2 regions of the Mycetocola sp. TRD_SC_2 genome follow, and region 2 is predicted to be linked to the other one. Evidence: predicted binding sites of a transcription regulator. Region 2 holds the regulator's gene; the other holds the start of a gene.

Region 1 (7,590 bases), 570 kb from region 2:
AGGGCGACGATGTCGGTATTGACCGGCCAGCCTTTTGCCCGGGTGGTCAACGGTTCGGCGACGGTGCTCGAGTACCGGGCGGGGGAATGGTCGCAGGCGAAAGCGCTGTTCCCGTCGCCGCGCTCGGGTGAGGTGGGTCCTACAACGGCGAGTACAGGCATCCCTCAGAGGGCCTCGGCTACGGTGGATTTATGACGACAATTGCCCTCGTGCGCCACGGTGAGACCGACTGGAATCTGGCCAAGCGCCTGCAGGGTCGTGCCGACATCCCGCTCAACGAGACGGGGTTCGAGCAGGTGCGTGCGCTCGCCGAGACCTTCTCGCCCGACGACTGGGCGCTCGTGTTTTCGTCGCCCCTCTCACGTGCGGCGGACACGGCGCGGGCGATCAGCGAGGGATCCGGGATACCGTTCGGTGGCATCGAAGACGACCTCATCGAGCGCAGCTTCGGCGAGGCGGACGGAGCAACCGCAGCGGACATCGAGGCCAAATGGGCGGACCGGATCTTCCCCGATGCCGAGCCGCTCGAGGTCGTCCGTAGCAGGGGAGCCGCTGTCGTCGAGAAGCTCATCGCACAGCACCCCGGCAACCTCCTTCTGGTGTCGCACGGTGCCTTCATCCGCGCCACCGTCTTCGCGCTGACCGGCACCGACATCCAGGGCCTCGCGAACGCGACCATGATCGTGTTGTCGCAAACGGATGCCGGTGGCTGGGAGATCGTTTCAGCCGCGGTCCCGGCCGCCTCCCGCTGACTGGCCTTCGCAACACTCGTCGGTGATCGAGTAGCGGGCTGCGAAGCGCGCTGCGCCATCACGATCCGAGCGCCAACTTCGACATCGGGATCAGGCCCGCAGTCGAGCTCTCATGAGTGGCGACTTGCTCTGGAGCAGAATCTCTTTTTGCTCCAGGTCGATGCTCGGTGGCGGTATGAGGAAGTACTCGGTATCTCGCCGCACGATCGCCCACCCGTTGTTGTGCATCAGGAGATGATGATGTCGACATAAGAGGACGCCGTCTTTTGTCTCGGTCTTTTTCGAGTGTTCCCAATGGTTGATGTGGTGTGCTTCGGTCCACGAGACCGGTCTGTCGCACCCGGGAAACATGCAGCCGCCGTCTCGCGCCGCCATTGCTCGTCGCTGTCGGCGGTTGAACAACCGCATGAGGGTCGTGGCTTCGAAGACCGAGTTTCCCGGACCCATGAGCACTCCCATGATGCCGGCGTGGCACATCGTGCGTTCGACGGTGGCTCCGGAGACGATCTCCCGCGAGTACTCGATCATCCCCATACCTTCGACGTTCCCGTCACCGTCCGGTGTGGGGAGTTCCTCGGCTCTCACCACGATCCGCACTTCGGGCTGGACTCGTGTGAAAACGGTGTCGGGGTCTGCTTGAACCCCGAGTTGCATCAGCTGGATGAGGTTGTCGAGGGCGATTTGTTCGGTTGTCCGATTGTCGGCGACGAGAGCATCGGCTGCCGCAACATCGTCGGGATGCACGAACCGTGGCCCGCCGGTGCGAGGACTGGTGACCGTGTCGATGATGCCGGCGAAGATCGCCTCGTTCTCTGGATCGAGCCGGATCTGTACGCCACGCATGCCCGTGGCATCCCGTCGCATCATGCGCAGACTGCGTTGGTCGCGCAACTGCTGTTCGCGCTCGCCGATACCGGCCACGTCGATGAGGTTTCGTTCCTCGCGAGCCAGGCGTGCCAATTCGTCGGCGTCGGTTGTCGCTGCCAGAGGCAGTAGTCGCTCCGCAGCCGCCCGTAGCGTGTCGGGCGGTATGTTCTCGTTCGGTTCCCCGAGCCCGCGGGCAATGCAACTTGCCGCGGTTGTGGAAAGTTCTCCCCTCGACACCGCCATCGAGAGCGGTGAGTGCCACGGCACCTCAACCGGAAGCAGAGCGGTCTCTTCGCCCATCGCTTCGCGCTGTTCGTTGTCGCGTCGCATCCGATCGGCCGCTTCGGCCTCTCCCACGGCGGTACCCACCCGCACTTGCTTCATCGCTTCGCCCCGAGTGGAACCGGTGATCGACTGAACCAGGGCTTCAGGAGTGCGCATGCCGCGACGCTGTGCGAGACCGGAATACCCGAGCTCGCGATCCGACAGCTTGGCAATCTGGCCGGCGCCCAACGCCACCAGTGCTTCACCGAGCTTCATGACCTCCGCCGCCCTCTCGGTGAATCGCTCGACCTCGTCGCTCGAAAGCCGGCCCACCAGTTCAGCCTCGCTCAGGCCGGTGCCCGCACCAGCCGGGTCAATCGGAAGACCGAGGCTGGAACGCAACTGCGTCACCATCGCGGGGAGCCGATCGAGGATCTGAGTCATGCTCCCATTTTAGCAAAAAGTCAACGACATTCGAAGGTTTGTTCGATCTGTGGATAAGTTTCTTGGTCGAGAAGTTGCCCAGACACCCTGCCCCGCTACAGTGCAACCATGACTCTCGCTGCGGCCGTGCTCGCCTGCCTGATCCTTCTCGCGCTGGCCGTCTTCCAGTCGCTCCTGATCGGCGGTCGCCCGCTCGGCCGCTTCGCCTGGGGCGGGCAGCACGATGTGCTCCCGCGGAACCTCCGAATGGGCAGCATGGTCTCGATCGTGCTCTACGCCGTCTTCATGGTGGTGATCCTTGAGCGGGCCGGAGTCACCAATATCTTCCCGGATGCCATCTCGCAGGTCGGCATCTGGATCCTGACCGCGTACTTCGCGCTGGGCATCATTATGAACGGCATCTCGCGGAGCAAACCCGAGCGCAACCTCATGACGCCGGTGTGCATTGTGCTCGCGGGCCTCTGTCTGCTCATCGCGCTGAACTGAGTGGACCCGCGCCGTAGCTACGGCTACGGCTGCGGCTACAGCTACAGTGACTCGCTGTCCTTGACGCCGACGGTACCAACGCCAGCGCCCGCGTCCGGCTTGCCACCGCCACCCGGCGCAACACCGTCGGCCTCCAGCGGCTTCTGCTCCCGGGCCGCCGCCATCGCCGCACGCCCGGATGGCAACAGCACAGCCACGACCATCACCAGGATCGTCACGATTCCAGCGATGACGAGTAGCAGCTGCACACTGATGACATCCGCGAGGGGACCGAACACCGTCATCCCAATCGGTGTGGCCATCGCCATCACGATGCCGACGTAACTGAACACCCGGCCGTGCATCTCGGGCTTCACCGTCTCTTGAACGAGCGTCATGAACGGCGCCGAGAACAGTGGCACGAGAAGCCCGAACCCGAACATGAATCCGTAGAACACCCAGAGGTTCGGTGCGAGCCCGAGCGCAATGGTGAACACGGCAAAGCCGAACGTCGAGAACAGGATAAGCGAAATGCGCCCCCGCTTCGCCAGCACAGTCGCAACCAGAACACCTCCGAGGGTCATGCCGACGCTGAAGGCGATCTCGAGCACGGTCACCATCCAGACCTCGGTGCCGAAGGTCCGCGCGATGAGCAGCGGCGTGATGAACGACGGCGCCACTGTCAGCAGGAAGATGATCGCGAAAACTCCGAGCAGCCACCGCACAACCTTGTGCGACCAGATGTAGCGGAATCCGCCGACCAGGTCCTCGCTATAGGTCGTCGTCTTCGACGCAATGGAGGCGAGTGTCGGCACGCTGACGAACAGCAGGAATCCGACGCCGATCACCGCGGTCACGACATCGATGAAGAACACGGGCACAATCCCGAACAGCCCGAACACGGCGCCGGCAGCGGCAGGTGCGAGCAGCGCCATCGCGGACTGGATCGACCCGAACACGCCGTTCACTCGCATCAGTTGGTCGGCGGGCACGATCTGCGGGATCATCGCCGACACCGCCGGCGTCTGGAACCCGGCGCCGATCGAGCGCGCTCCAACCGCAAGCAGAATCACCCACAGATCCGTGATGCCGTTCGCCATTGCCAGGGCGAGCACAAGGGTTATCGCGGCTATCGAGGTATCGGCGATGATGACGAGCACACGCCGGTTCATCCTGTCCGCAACGACCCCACCAAAAATCGACACAATGCCCTGCGGCAGGAACGCAGCGAGCGCATACAGGGCAATCGCCAGCCCGGACTGGGTTGCGAATGTGATGTACCACATCACCGCGTACTGCACGATCATCGACCCGAAGAGCGAGATCGTCTGTCCGCTCAAAAACAGGGTGACGTTCCGCTTCCAATGCGGTGGAACAGCGGATGCTTCCGCGCCGCCCGCGAGGACGTCGTTGTCAGCAGAGGAGGTGGGCTCTGAGTTCACGTGCTCAGGGTACCCACTGCCTGCGACATCCGTCATCAGTTGTTCGCCGGCAGCGTGCGGTCCGCTGGCGGGCGCCTAAACACCCGAAACGGACGAGAACACCCGGCGTGCCGGTGTTCTCGTCCGCAGTGGATGATCAGGCGGGGCTGAGCCGACTATCCCTGGGTCGCGCGAGCGTTGTGCGCCCGCCGCAGAACGAGGGTCAGACCACCGAGCGCGAGCAGCAGAGCGCCGAGCCCGAGCAGCGGCACGGTGAGCTCAGCTCCGGTTGCAGGCAGGTCGCTGTCGACCGGGGTCCCGGGTGTCACAGGAGCTGCTGGTGCTTCCGGAACGTCGGGCGCTGCAGGTACGACCGGCGGAACCGCGGGTACGGCCGGCGGCACGACAGGAGCCTCCGGAACCACGGGCGGAACAACCGGTGCAGCCGCGGTGTCCAGTGTGTAGGTGCTGGTCGCAGCCGGGGATGTCCCATTGCTCGCGGTGATCGCGAACGTGGACGACCCTGCGGTCGTCGGGACGCCGGAAATCACGCCGGTCGCACCGTCGAGCTCCAGGCCCTCAGGGAGTTCTCCCGAAGAGACCGCGTACGTCACAGTGGGCGTCCCCTCGGAGGTGACGGTGAAGGAGTATTCCTCACCGACCGTCGCGTCGGTCGGAGCATCCGACGTGATTGTGGGACTGGTCGAGACCTCGGTGGTTCCGGTGTCGCATCCGACTGGCGCGGTGATGACGTTCGTGTCGAGCGTCACCGCTCCCGTGTCTGCGAGCAGGCGGCCGGTGATGTCGGCACCGGTGACAGCGGTGATGGATGCCTGCGCCATGACCGTTCCGACGAACTGGGCGTCGCTGCCGAGGGTCGCTGAGCTACCGACCTGCCAGAAGACGTTGCAGGCGCTCGCTCCACCGGTCAGGGTGATGCGCGAACTGGATCCTGCGATCAGAGTGCTTGCTGCCTGGAAGACCCATACCGATTCGGCGGTGCCAGCCAGGGTGAGCTCGCCGTTCAGTGCAAGCTCGCCGCCGGAGTAGACGCCGGGCGTGAGCGACAGACCGGCGAGTTCGCCGACCCCGGTCGTGGTGGGGGTCAGGCTGGCGGCCACGTTGTACGCGGTTGTCAGGTCGCTCTGCGCCTGTGCGGCCTCGGCGTCGGCGGAGTGCAGGACGCCACCGTAGATTCCGGGTGGGAATCCGACGATTGCTGTTCCTGGGCTTACGCCGACATCGCCTTCGATGACGGTGGGCCCGGTGTTCGTCACGGTTGATGCGCTCAGCACTCCGAACGTTGCTGCGGAGCCGAGTCCAACCGGCCCGTCAATAGTTGTGTCTGCGTGCGCCGGAGTCGCCGAAAAGAGCAGGATGCCGATCGACGCTAAAGCGACGGATGCTGTCGCGGGGCGCGACAAATAACGGTTCTTGAAGATGGTGTGCCTCCCAATAGAGAAGGCGTAACGCCGAGCCCGAACTCGTGTTTACTGCCCCCTGCGGTAGGTCTATCACGTTAAATTCTTTAAACCTAAACGAGCGTATTGATGTGCGCAGTGCAGTTGCGCTCGAGCCTTGGACCGTTGATCGAGTGCCGACCGAGCGAAGCGAGGCCGGTGTATCGAGATCAGGGGGGTTGATCTCGATACGCTCGAGATCAGGGGGTCGATCTCGATACGCTCGTTCCTCGCCGGTTGCTGAGCTTGTCGACGTGCGATCAGGGGAGCGGGGCGGGTCACTCGCCCGGGTTCAGGCGATCCCGGCCCTCGATGTCCGCGGCCAGCCGGTCGATGCGGGCAAGCACGGCGTCGAGTTGCCCGACCGTCTCCCACAGCACCGGATGCTCCTCGGCTACGGGCGCAGAAGACCCAGCAGACCCAGATTCCAACGCCGACAGGTCGAAGTTCACGTTCGCCCGCGCCCCGGCAACGGCAGCACGCAGCGCCCCGCACGCCACCGCGACATCGGCGATGAGCGCCGGCTTGCCGTGCTCCGCGAGCCACTCGAGGTCACTGACCGCTGCCGCTCCCTGCCGGCCCAGGTCCGCAGATGCATGCGCTGCCTGAACGGATGCTTCGCGAATGGCATCCGCTCGACCCTCGTGCGGCTGCAGGCGAAACGCGCTGCCGAAGGACTCGGAGGCGGCGGCATCCGAATCGGCCAGCCGAAAGGCGGTCTCCCGTCCGGCAGCAGCCCGGGCGCGGAGCGCAGAAAGCTCGTCAGCACGCGGACCCGACACCGACGTGTACCCGGCAACCATCGACGTGAGGCTGTACGCGATCGCGAGCATGACACCGGATGCCGCCCCACCACCGGGCGAACCGGTGGACTCCGCGAGGGCGGCGGTCCACTCTAAAATCGTCGATCGGTGCGCAGCAACAGACCTGTTCTCCATGCCACCAGTAAACCCTCTCGCGGCCGAAACGGTCTCGTTACATCAACGCAACACCGCGCTGGGAGTGTGAGCGAACGCCGCAGTTCGCGGCCGACGTGACGCATCAGAACGCGTCACGATCCTTGATTGCCCCTGAGAGGACACCCTTGAGTCAGCCATCCCGGCGCCGATTCCGACGCGCCATTCTGCTCCCCGGAGCGATGGTCGCCGTCGCGGCCACGTGCTTCGGCACGGTGACCGTTGCTACGGCCGCACCATCCGATACGAGCGCACTGAACTTTCTTGCCCCGTTCTACAGCGAAGCGGATCTCACCGGCGACAACGCCGTTGACGACGCGGATATCGACCTGCTGATCGCGGCCCTCGGCACTACTGAGGCAGACGCGACCTGGGCCGAGGTGAGCAAAGCGGACTTCGACGCCAACGGCACCATCGGCCTGACCGACGTCGCTCTGCTCGCCCAGCGCGCACTTTACGACGACGGTCCGTTCGACGCCGTCGAGGCGAGCACGATCGACGCCCAGAAAGCAATGAACGCCGGCACCATCACCGCGGTCTCACTGACTCAGATGTACCTCGACCGCATCGCCGCATACGACGATCAGGGCGAGAAGCTCAACTCGATTATTTCGGTGAACGCCAGTGCTCTGCAGATCGCCGCCGAACTCGATGCCGAGCGAGCGAAGGGCGGACCGCGAAGCATGCTCCACGGCATCCCGGTCATCGCGAAAGACAACTACAACACGCTCGATATGCCGACGACTGCGGGCTGCACGTGCCTCAAGAACAACCAGACGGATGCCGACAGCCAGATGGTCGAGCAGATGCGCGCTGACGGGGCGGTCATTCTGGCGAAGGCCAACCTCGATGAGTTTGCCTTCAACCTGAGCACGGACAGCTCCCTCGGGGGCGTGACGAACAGCGCGTATGTGCGGGACCAGAACGCCGGAGGCTCCAGCGGAGGAACCGGCGCGTCGAT
Region 2 (7,590 bases):
TGTCCGGTTCGAGGACCAGGGCGAGGAGCCCCTGCAGACCTGTTGCGGCGATGATAACGAGGGCGAAGAGCAGCGAGTAGACGATGACTCGTCGGATGGTCTGCCCTGCTGACCCTGTCGCCGGAGCGTATGGCGCGATTCCGCTCATCGGATCTCACCGTCCATCAGGCAGATCGTCAGTTCCCACGGCGCAACCTCGATGCGCCAGTCCTTGCCTTCCCGCGTCAGCTTGACGTCTTCCTCATAGCTGTACTCGGATTCAAACGGTCCACCGCCGTTCCGGCTGATCTGCACCCGGACATCCGCAGAGTTCTCACGCATATCGGTGGAGATCAGTGCCACCCGCAGGTCGTCATGTGTGACGCTTTGCGTGTTGCCACACTCGTCACGGGCGTCGTCCGAGAGCCAGTTGAGCGCTTCCTCGTCGTCGCCGTCGAGCACCGCGGCGGCATACCGTTGCACGACCCCCTCAGGCGTCGACTCATCGAGCACCTCTGGTTCGCCCCGCGTGAACACGATGGCGAGCGCGACGACGACCAGGACCGCGATCGTGACGAGAAGGACGAGAAGGTTCCGCCGGACAGGAGCTGCAGCATCGTGCGTCATGTCGTCAGTATGGCGCAGTCGGGTTGCCGCAGGCACCCCGGGATCGGGAGGTTACCCTTTCGGAACCCGCGCACCTTCCGCGGCGTCGTGACCGACCTGGGCCGGATAATAGTGCCACGGCAGCATCCGCGAGCACGTGCACAAAAGTGAGAACGGATGCCGCTTCCTCGCGGCGGGATCAGGCCGAGGCTTCGAGTTTCACGCGGAGCGAGTCCACCCGGGTGGCGATGACGTCGCTGGCCGCCCACCGTTGCGCCAGCCGGTTGAGCGTCGTGTCGAGCTCGGCCCTGGTGAGCCCGTCGATGAGTTCCAGTCGCACGACCACTTCCGGTCCGCCGAGCCGGGCGTCGGGGTCTCCCGCCGCGAGCCGGACGTTGAGCACTGCGAGTTCCGACGTGACGCTCGTGAGGAACGCGTCGAGAACATCCGGGTCGAGGTAGCCGGGTGCCCAGTGCTGCGACTGCGCGATCGCCCAGAGCGCTGGACGGCGGATCGCGAATTCGGTCGGGCTCGTCGGGTCGAGCACGACGAGATCGGTGTTCTCGCTTGCGGCCGCGAGTGCGACACGGATGCCGTCGGCCGGCACCGGTCTCGCTCTCGGGTTCCACGCCGACATGGCGTCGACCGACGAGAACACGGGCAGGACATTGCGTCCGTCCGGCCCACCGACGGTGACGATGGAGAGCTCCTGCGTCTTGTCGACCTTCTGGCCGTGAGGTCCCACGCCGACGTCGCCGGCGTGCGCGACCAGCGGGATCAACAGGCGCGATGTGCGGAACGCGTCGACGACATCCGCTTCTCCCGCGATGCCGCTGCGGAACCGCTCGAGCGCATCGATCAGAGGCTGCGGCGCCGACCCGTCATCGGTCGACGGGGTGTGGTCGCCGAATGAGCGGCCCGCCCACGGCTGGCCGGCGGAGTCCGCTGGGTTAGTCGGATGCGACATCCAGCGCCTCAGCGAGCGTAAAGGCGCCCGCGTAGAGTGCCTTTCCGACGATCGCACCCTCGAGTCCGAGCGGGACGAGCGAACGCAGGGCCACGAGATCGTCGAGGCTCGACACACCGCCGGATGCGACGACCGGACGGTTGGTCCGCTCGAGGACCTGGCGGAGCAGGTCGAGGTTGGGGCCCTGAAGCGTGCCGTCCTTGGTCACGTCCGTGACGACGTACCGGGCGCAACCAGCCTGCTCGAGGCGGTCAATGACCGTCCACAGGTCTCCGCCGTCGCGGGTCCAGCCGCGAGCGGCGAGCGTGGTGCCACGGACGTCGAGACCGACAGCAACGGCGTCGCCGTACTGGCCGATGACGTTGGCCGCCCACTCGGGGTTCTCGAGCGCGGCGGTTCCAAGGTTGATGCGCTTCGCACCGGTCGCGAGGGCTGCTTCGAGGGAGGCATCGTCACGGATACCGCCGGAGAGCTCGACCTTCACGCCGCGCACCTGCTTGATCACCTTCCGGATGACACCGGCGTTGTTGCCCCGGCCGAAGGCAGCGTCGAGGTCGACGAGGTGGATCCACTCGGCGCCCTGATTGGCCCAGTCCGCCGCGGCATCGACCGGGTCACCGTAGTTGGTTTCGGTTCCGGCTTCGCCCTGCGTCAGGCGCACGGCCTTGCCGTCGGCGACGTCGACCGCCGGAAGCAGGACGAGCTTCGGGGTCGTGTTGAACTCACTCATGGTTGTCCTTGTTGGTTGCTCGGGTGTGGCATCGGTGTGCCGCAGAAGATGAACGTCAGTCGGTGGAGAGGGAGGCGACCCAGTTTTTCAGCAGCCGGATGCCGGCATCCCCCGATTTTTCGGGGTGGAACTGGGTAGCGGAAAGGGGGCCGTTCTCGACGGCGGCGATGAACCGAGTGCCGTGTTCGGCCCAGGTCACCCGTGGTGCGGGGAACGGAGGGGTCACGTCGAGCGTCCAGTCCTGAGCGGCGTAGGAGTGCACGAAGTAAAAACGCTCGTCGCGGAGGCCGCGGAAGAGCACGGAGTCTTCGGGGGCGTCGACGGTGTTCCAGCCCATGTGAGGTAACACCGGGGAATCGAGTTCGGCCACGGTGCCTGGCCATTCACCGAGGCCCTCCGTGTCGAGACCTCGCTCGACTCCGTGTTCGAACATCACCTGCATGCCGACGCAGATACCGAGGACCTTGCGCCCGCCGGCGAGCCTGCGGTCGATGACTTCGGCCGCACGCGATGCACGCAGCTGTTCCATCACGGCGCTGAACGCGCCGACACCGGGCACGAGGAGCCCGTCTGCTTCGAGCGCGCGGGCGCGGTTTCCGGTCAGCTCGACCGACGCACCCGCTGCTTCGAGGGCCTTGACGGCAGAGTGGACGTTGCCGCTGCCGTAGTCGAGGACAACGACACTCGGAGCGGAACCGCTGCTCACAGGGCACCCTTCGTGGAGGGGATGCCGGTCACCTCGGCGTCGAAAGCCTTGGCCTGCCGGAATGCACGGGCGAAGGCCTTGAACTCCGCTTCGGCGATGTGGTGCGGGTCGCGTCCGCCGAGCACGCGGACGTGAACGGTGAGCGCGGCGTTGTAGCTGATGGCCTCGAAGACGTGGCGCACCATGGAACCGGTGAAGTGGCCGCCGATGAGGTGGAACTCGAACCCTGCGGGCTCGCCGGAGTGTACGAGGTATGGGCGTCCGGAGATGTCGACGACCGCCTGAACGAGTGCTTCATCGAGCGGCACGAGGGCGTCGCCGTAGCGGGAGATGCCGGCCTTGGTACCGAGAGCCTGCCTGATTGCCGAACCGAGGGCGATGCCGATGTCCTCGACCGTGTGGTGCACGTCGATCTCGGTGTCTCCGCTCGCCCGCACGGTGAGGTCGGTGAGCGAGTGCTTCGCGAATGCCGTCAGCAGGTGATCGAAGAACGGCACCGTGGTGTGGATGTCGCTCGTCCCCGTGCCGTCGAGGTTGATCGACAGGTCGATGGTGGACTCGCTCGTCTCACGCTGGACGTGCGCGGTGCGCTCTACGGAGGTCATGGTTTCGAGCCTATCGCGGCCATGGCGTCGAGGAATGCGGTCGTCTCCGCCTCGGTTCCGGCCGTCACACGCAATGACCCGGGCAGGCCGATGTCGCGAATCAGGATGCCGCGCTCCAGCAACGCCTCGAACAGGGCGTGCGGGTTCTCCACTCCCCCGAACAGAACGAAGTTGCTGTGGCTGCGGTACGGGTGGAATCCGAGCTCGGTGAGACCCGCGCTGATTCGGTCCCTCTGCACGCGGATGTCGTCGACCATGGCGAGCATGGCTGCGCTGTGCGATAAAGCCGCGGTCGCTGCTGCCTGCGTCAGCGCGGAGAGGTGGTAGGGCAGGCGGACGAGACGGAGAGCATCCGTCACCGCCGGGTCCGCGGCGAGGTAGCCGACCCGGACGCCCGCGAACGCGAATGCCTTGCTCATGGTGCGCGAGACGAGCAGGCGGTCCCGCCCGGGCAGTAGGGTCAGGGCGCTCGGGATGTCGTGGGGCGCGAACTCCACGTACGCCTCGTCGACCACGACGATTCCGTCTGTTGCGTCGTAAACAGCGGCGATCGTCTCGAGGGAGAGAGGAGTGCCCGTCGGGTTGTTCGGGGAGCACAGGAACACGATGTCCGGTTGTGCCTCGGCGACGGCAGCGGCCGCTGTTGCCGGTGAGAGTTCGTACTCGGGGTCGCGTTCGGCACCGATCCAGGTCGTGCCGGTTCCCGATGCGAGCAGCGAGTACATGGAATACGTCGGTACGAAGCCGAGAAGGGAGCGACCAGGACCGCCGAACGCCTGGAGGACCTGCTGGAGGACTTCATTCGATCCGTTGGCCGCCCAGATGTTCTCCCGGGTGAGCCCGTGCCCGAGGTAGCCCGCGAGGCTGTCGCGGAGCGTGCTGAACTCACGGTCGGGGTACCGGTTGGCCCCGAGCACCGCAGTCGCCAGCGAGGTGACGATGTCGCGAGCCACTTCTTCGGGGATCGCGTGGGTGTTCTCGTTCACGTTGAGCGCGACCGGCACGCTCTTCTGGGGAGCCCCGTAGGGCGTCTTGCCGCGAAGGTCGTCGCGGATGGGCAGGGACTCGAGAGAACTCACCCGGCAAGTTTACCGGCGGCCGGCAGGGCTTCTGCCCGCCGCCGTGATGGCTCAGTTCGCGTACTGCTCCGGGATCGCGATGCGCTGGCCGGGAGAAACCGTGGAGGTCTCGAGCTGGTTGAGACGCATGATGTCCGCGATGACGTCGCGGGGGTCTGACTCGGGTGCAACGGTTGCTGCGAGCTGCCAAAGTGATTGGCCGGGCTCGATGGTCTCGTACTCGAACACGACGGTGCTCGAACTGGAGGTTGCGACAGCAGGCAGGGCGTTGACGCCGAGCCAGGCGGCGATCGCCACGAGGGGCGCAGCCGCGAGAGAGGTGAAGACCACTCGCCCACGACGGGTGAGACGCAGCTTGCCCGCTTGCTGCGGCTGTGTCTCGGGCTGGCGAGAGGGAGCGACGGGCGTCGGTCGCATCGCTGCCGATCGGGACGGAAGTGCCGGGCGGATCGGTGTGATGACTGCTGTGCTCATGGTGTGCCTCCTGCGTGCTGACGATGCGGTGCTGTTGCGATGCGGTGCGGTGCTTCGGAGTATTCGTATCCGGCTCCCGGTCGGGGGAGCCGGATACGAAGCTGTGTTCCGAATATATATTCGATTGTTCGAACATTCAACCCCGTATTCGGACTTTTATCGAAAATAGTCTCGACACACTCGAACAAATGTTTGTTGCGAGTCGGCACCGAAGCTAGGGTTTGACTACTGGTTGAAACTCAACCAGCGACCACTGACATTGGCCGGCCCCGCCCGCCAGACGGGAGTGACATGACGCTCAACAAGAGGGATGCCGCTGCGACGACCGGGAGTGCTGCAGCTTCTGCGAAACCCAAGCGCGTGCTCGCTGAGAAGCCAACGACGCGCCGCCGCAAGAGCCTGAGTGAGAAGCAGCTGGCGATCCTCGACGTGATCCAGCGGTCCGTGACCTCCCGGGGTTACCCGCCGAGCATGCGCGAGATCGGTGACGCCGTCGGCCTCGCCTCGCTGTCGAGCGTCACGCACCAGCTCAACCAGCTCGAACTCAGCGGGTACCTCCGCCGCGACCCGAACCGGCCGCGCGCACTCGAGATCCTCATCGACCTGCCGTCGCAGTCAGCCGAAACCGACTTCGAGAATCAGACGCCCGTTGGCGACGCCGCCATGGTCCCGCTCGTCGGCCGGATCGCCGCCGGTGTTCCGATCACGGCAGACCAGCAGGTCGAAGAAGTGTTCCCGCTCCCCCGGCAGCTCGTCGGTAAGGGCGACCTGTTCATGCTCAAGGTCTCCGGCGAGTCGATGATCGATGCCGCCATTTGCGATGGCGACTGGGTTGTCGTCCGGCAGCAGCAGACCGCCGAGAACGGTGACATCGTCGCCGCGATGCTCGATGGCGAAGCGACCGTGAAGGTGTTCCGCCAGCGCGACGGTCACACCTGGCTGCTCCCCCGCAACTCGAGCTTCGAGCCGATTCTGGGCGACGAGGCCGACGTGCTCGGCAAGATCGTGGCGGTTCTCCGCGCGGTTTAGCGGCGCTCCCGCGACCGGTGGAAGCGGCCATTCCGGTGCGTCTCCGGCGGGTCTATCGTGTTCGGCATGTCCGAGCGCGCCGTTCCGATTCTTCCCAGCCGCGACCTGAACGAGACGCTCGCGTTTTACGAGCGACTCGGTTTCGAGAACCGGGGCGCACCGCCCGATGAAGTCCGCGCTCGGTCGAAAACGGCTGCAACGGGCCCCAAGTTTCGACCAAGAGTGACCGAGCAGCTTAGCGAACAGCCGAAACCGACCGAGTGAAGCGGGACGAAAGCCCCGGAGGTGTCAGGCCTGGCGGGCGAACTCCGCGACCTGCGCGGCGAGCTCCTCGGATGCCATCGCACGCACGTGGGTGCCCTCCTCGAGGTAGTCGAGGTGATCGACCCGGCCACGGCGGTGCAGCATGGAAATGACGTCTCCGCGGTCGTACGGCACCAGGAGGTCGAGTTCGATCGACGGACTCGGCAGAAGGTTCCCGAGCGCGGTGAGGATCTCGTCGATCCCCTCACCCGTGCGGGCAGAGGCGAAAATCGCGCTCGGCTCGAGGCCGCGCAACAGCAGGCGGTCGTCATCGCTGACGAGGTCGCTCTTGTTGAAGACAACGAGCTCTGGGATGTCACGGGCACCGACATCGCCGATGACGTCGCGCACGGTCATCAGCTGGGCCGCGGGATCGGGGTGCGATCCGTCGACGACGTGCACGATGACATCCGATTCGGCGACTTCTTCGAGGGTCGACCGGAACGCTTCGACGAGCTGGTGCGGCAGGTTGCGCACGAAACCGACGGTGTCGGAGATCGTGTAGAGCCGACCATCTTCGGTCTGGGTGCGGCGAACCGTCGCGTCCAGGGTGGCGAACAGGGAGTTTTCGACGAGCACACCGGCCTTCGTGATCCGGTTGAGCAAACTCGACTTGCCGGCGTTGGTGTATCCGGCGATCGCGACGGACGGCACTTCGAAGCGGTGCCGGTTGGCGCGCTTTGCTTCACGCGCGGGGCCGTAACCCTTGATCTGCTTGCGCAGCTTCGACATCCGGGTGTGGATGCGGCGGCGGTCGAGCTCGATCTTCGTTTCACCTGGACCACGTGAACCCATACCAGCCCCGGCGCCACCGACCTGGCCACCGGCCTGGCGGGACATCGAGTCACCCCAGCCGCGGAGCCGCGGCAGCAGGTACTCGAGCTGCGCGAGTTCGACCTGCGCCTTGCCCTCACGGCTCTTCGCGTGCTGGCTGAAGATGTCGAGGATCACGGCGGTGCGGTCGATGACCTTCACCTTGACGACGTCCTCGAGCGCACGACGCTGGCTGGGTGCGAGTTCGGTGTCGGCGATGACGGTATCTGCGCCGAGCGCGGCCACAATGCCGCGGAGCTCCTCGGCCTTGCCCTTGCCGAGGTAGGTGCTCGGGTCCG

Evidence for each region. Region 2 encodes LexA, which represses DNA repair genes until DNA is damaged. Its sites were predicted from a motif close to TCGAACANNTGTTCGA; they were not measured.
Region 1: ACWA1Q_RS02535 (HNH endonuclease signature motif containing protein) is a predicted target of LexA. The motif match lies at 2,358-2,373, and genes of this name have one in related genera.

The regions. Positions count from the first base shown of each region.
Region 1 is NZ_CM143954.1:514,404-521,993, forward strand. Features, by position in the region: gene ACWA1Q_RS02525 (histidine phosphatase family protein) at 1-195, shown strand, start outside; gene ACWA1Q_RS02530 (histidine phosphatase family protein) at 192-752, shown strand; gene ACWA1Q_RS02535 (HNH endonuclease signature motif containing protein) at 843-2,327, opposite strand; gene ACWA1Q_RS02540 (hypothetical protein) at 2,436-2,813, shown strand; gene ACWA1Q_RS02545 (MFS transporter) at 2,855-4,234, opposite strand; gene ACWA1Q_RS02550 (ice-binding family protein) at 4,390-5,637, opposite strand; gene ACWA1Q_RS02555 (cyclodeaminase/cyclohydrolase family protein) at 5,952-6,611, opposite strand; gene ACWA1Q_RS02560 (amidase family protein) at 6,758-7,590, shown strand, end outside.
Region 2 is NZ_CM143954.1:1,088,152-1,095,741, reverse strand. Features, by position in the region: gene ACWA1Q_RS05205 (DUF5671 domain-containing protein) at 1-148, opposite strand, end outside; gene ACWA1Q_RS05200 (hypothetical protein) at 145-606, opposite strand; gene ACWA1Q_RS05195 (SseB family protein) at 785-1,552, opposite strand; gene priA (bifunctional 1-(5-phosphoribosyl)-5-((5-phosphoribosylamino)methylideneamino)imidazole-4-carboxamide isomerase/phosphoribosylanthranilate isomerase PriA) at 1,536-2,282, opposite strand; gene hisH (imidazole glycerol phosphate synthase subunit HisH) at 2,338-2,988, opposite strand; gene hisB (imidazoleglycerol-phosphate dehydratase HisB) at 2,985-3,593, opposite strand; gene ACWA1Q_RS05175 (histidinol-phosphate transaminase) at 3,590-4,672, opposite strand; gene ACWA1Q_RS05170 (LysM peptidoglycan-binding domain-containing protein) at 4,724-5,146, opposite strand; gene lexA (transcriptional repressor LexA) at 5,438-6,175, shown strand; gene hflX (GTPase HflX) at 6,464-7,590, opposite strand, start outside.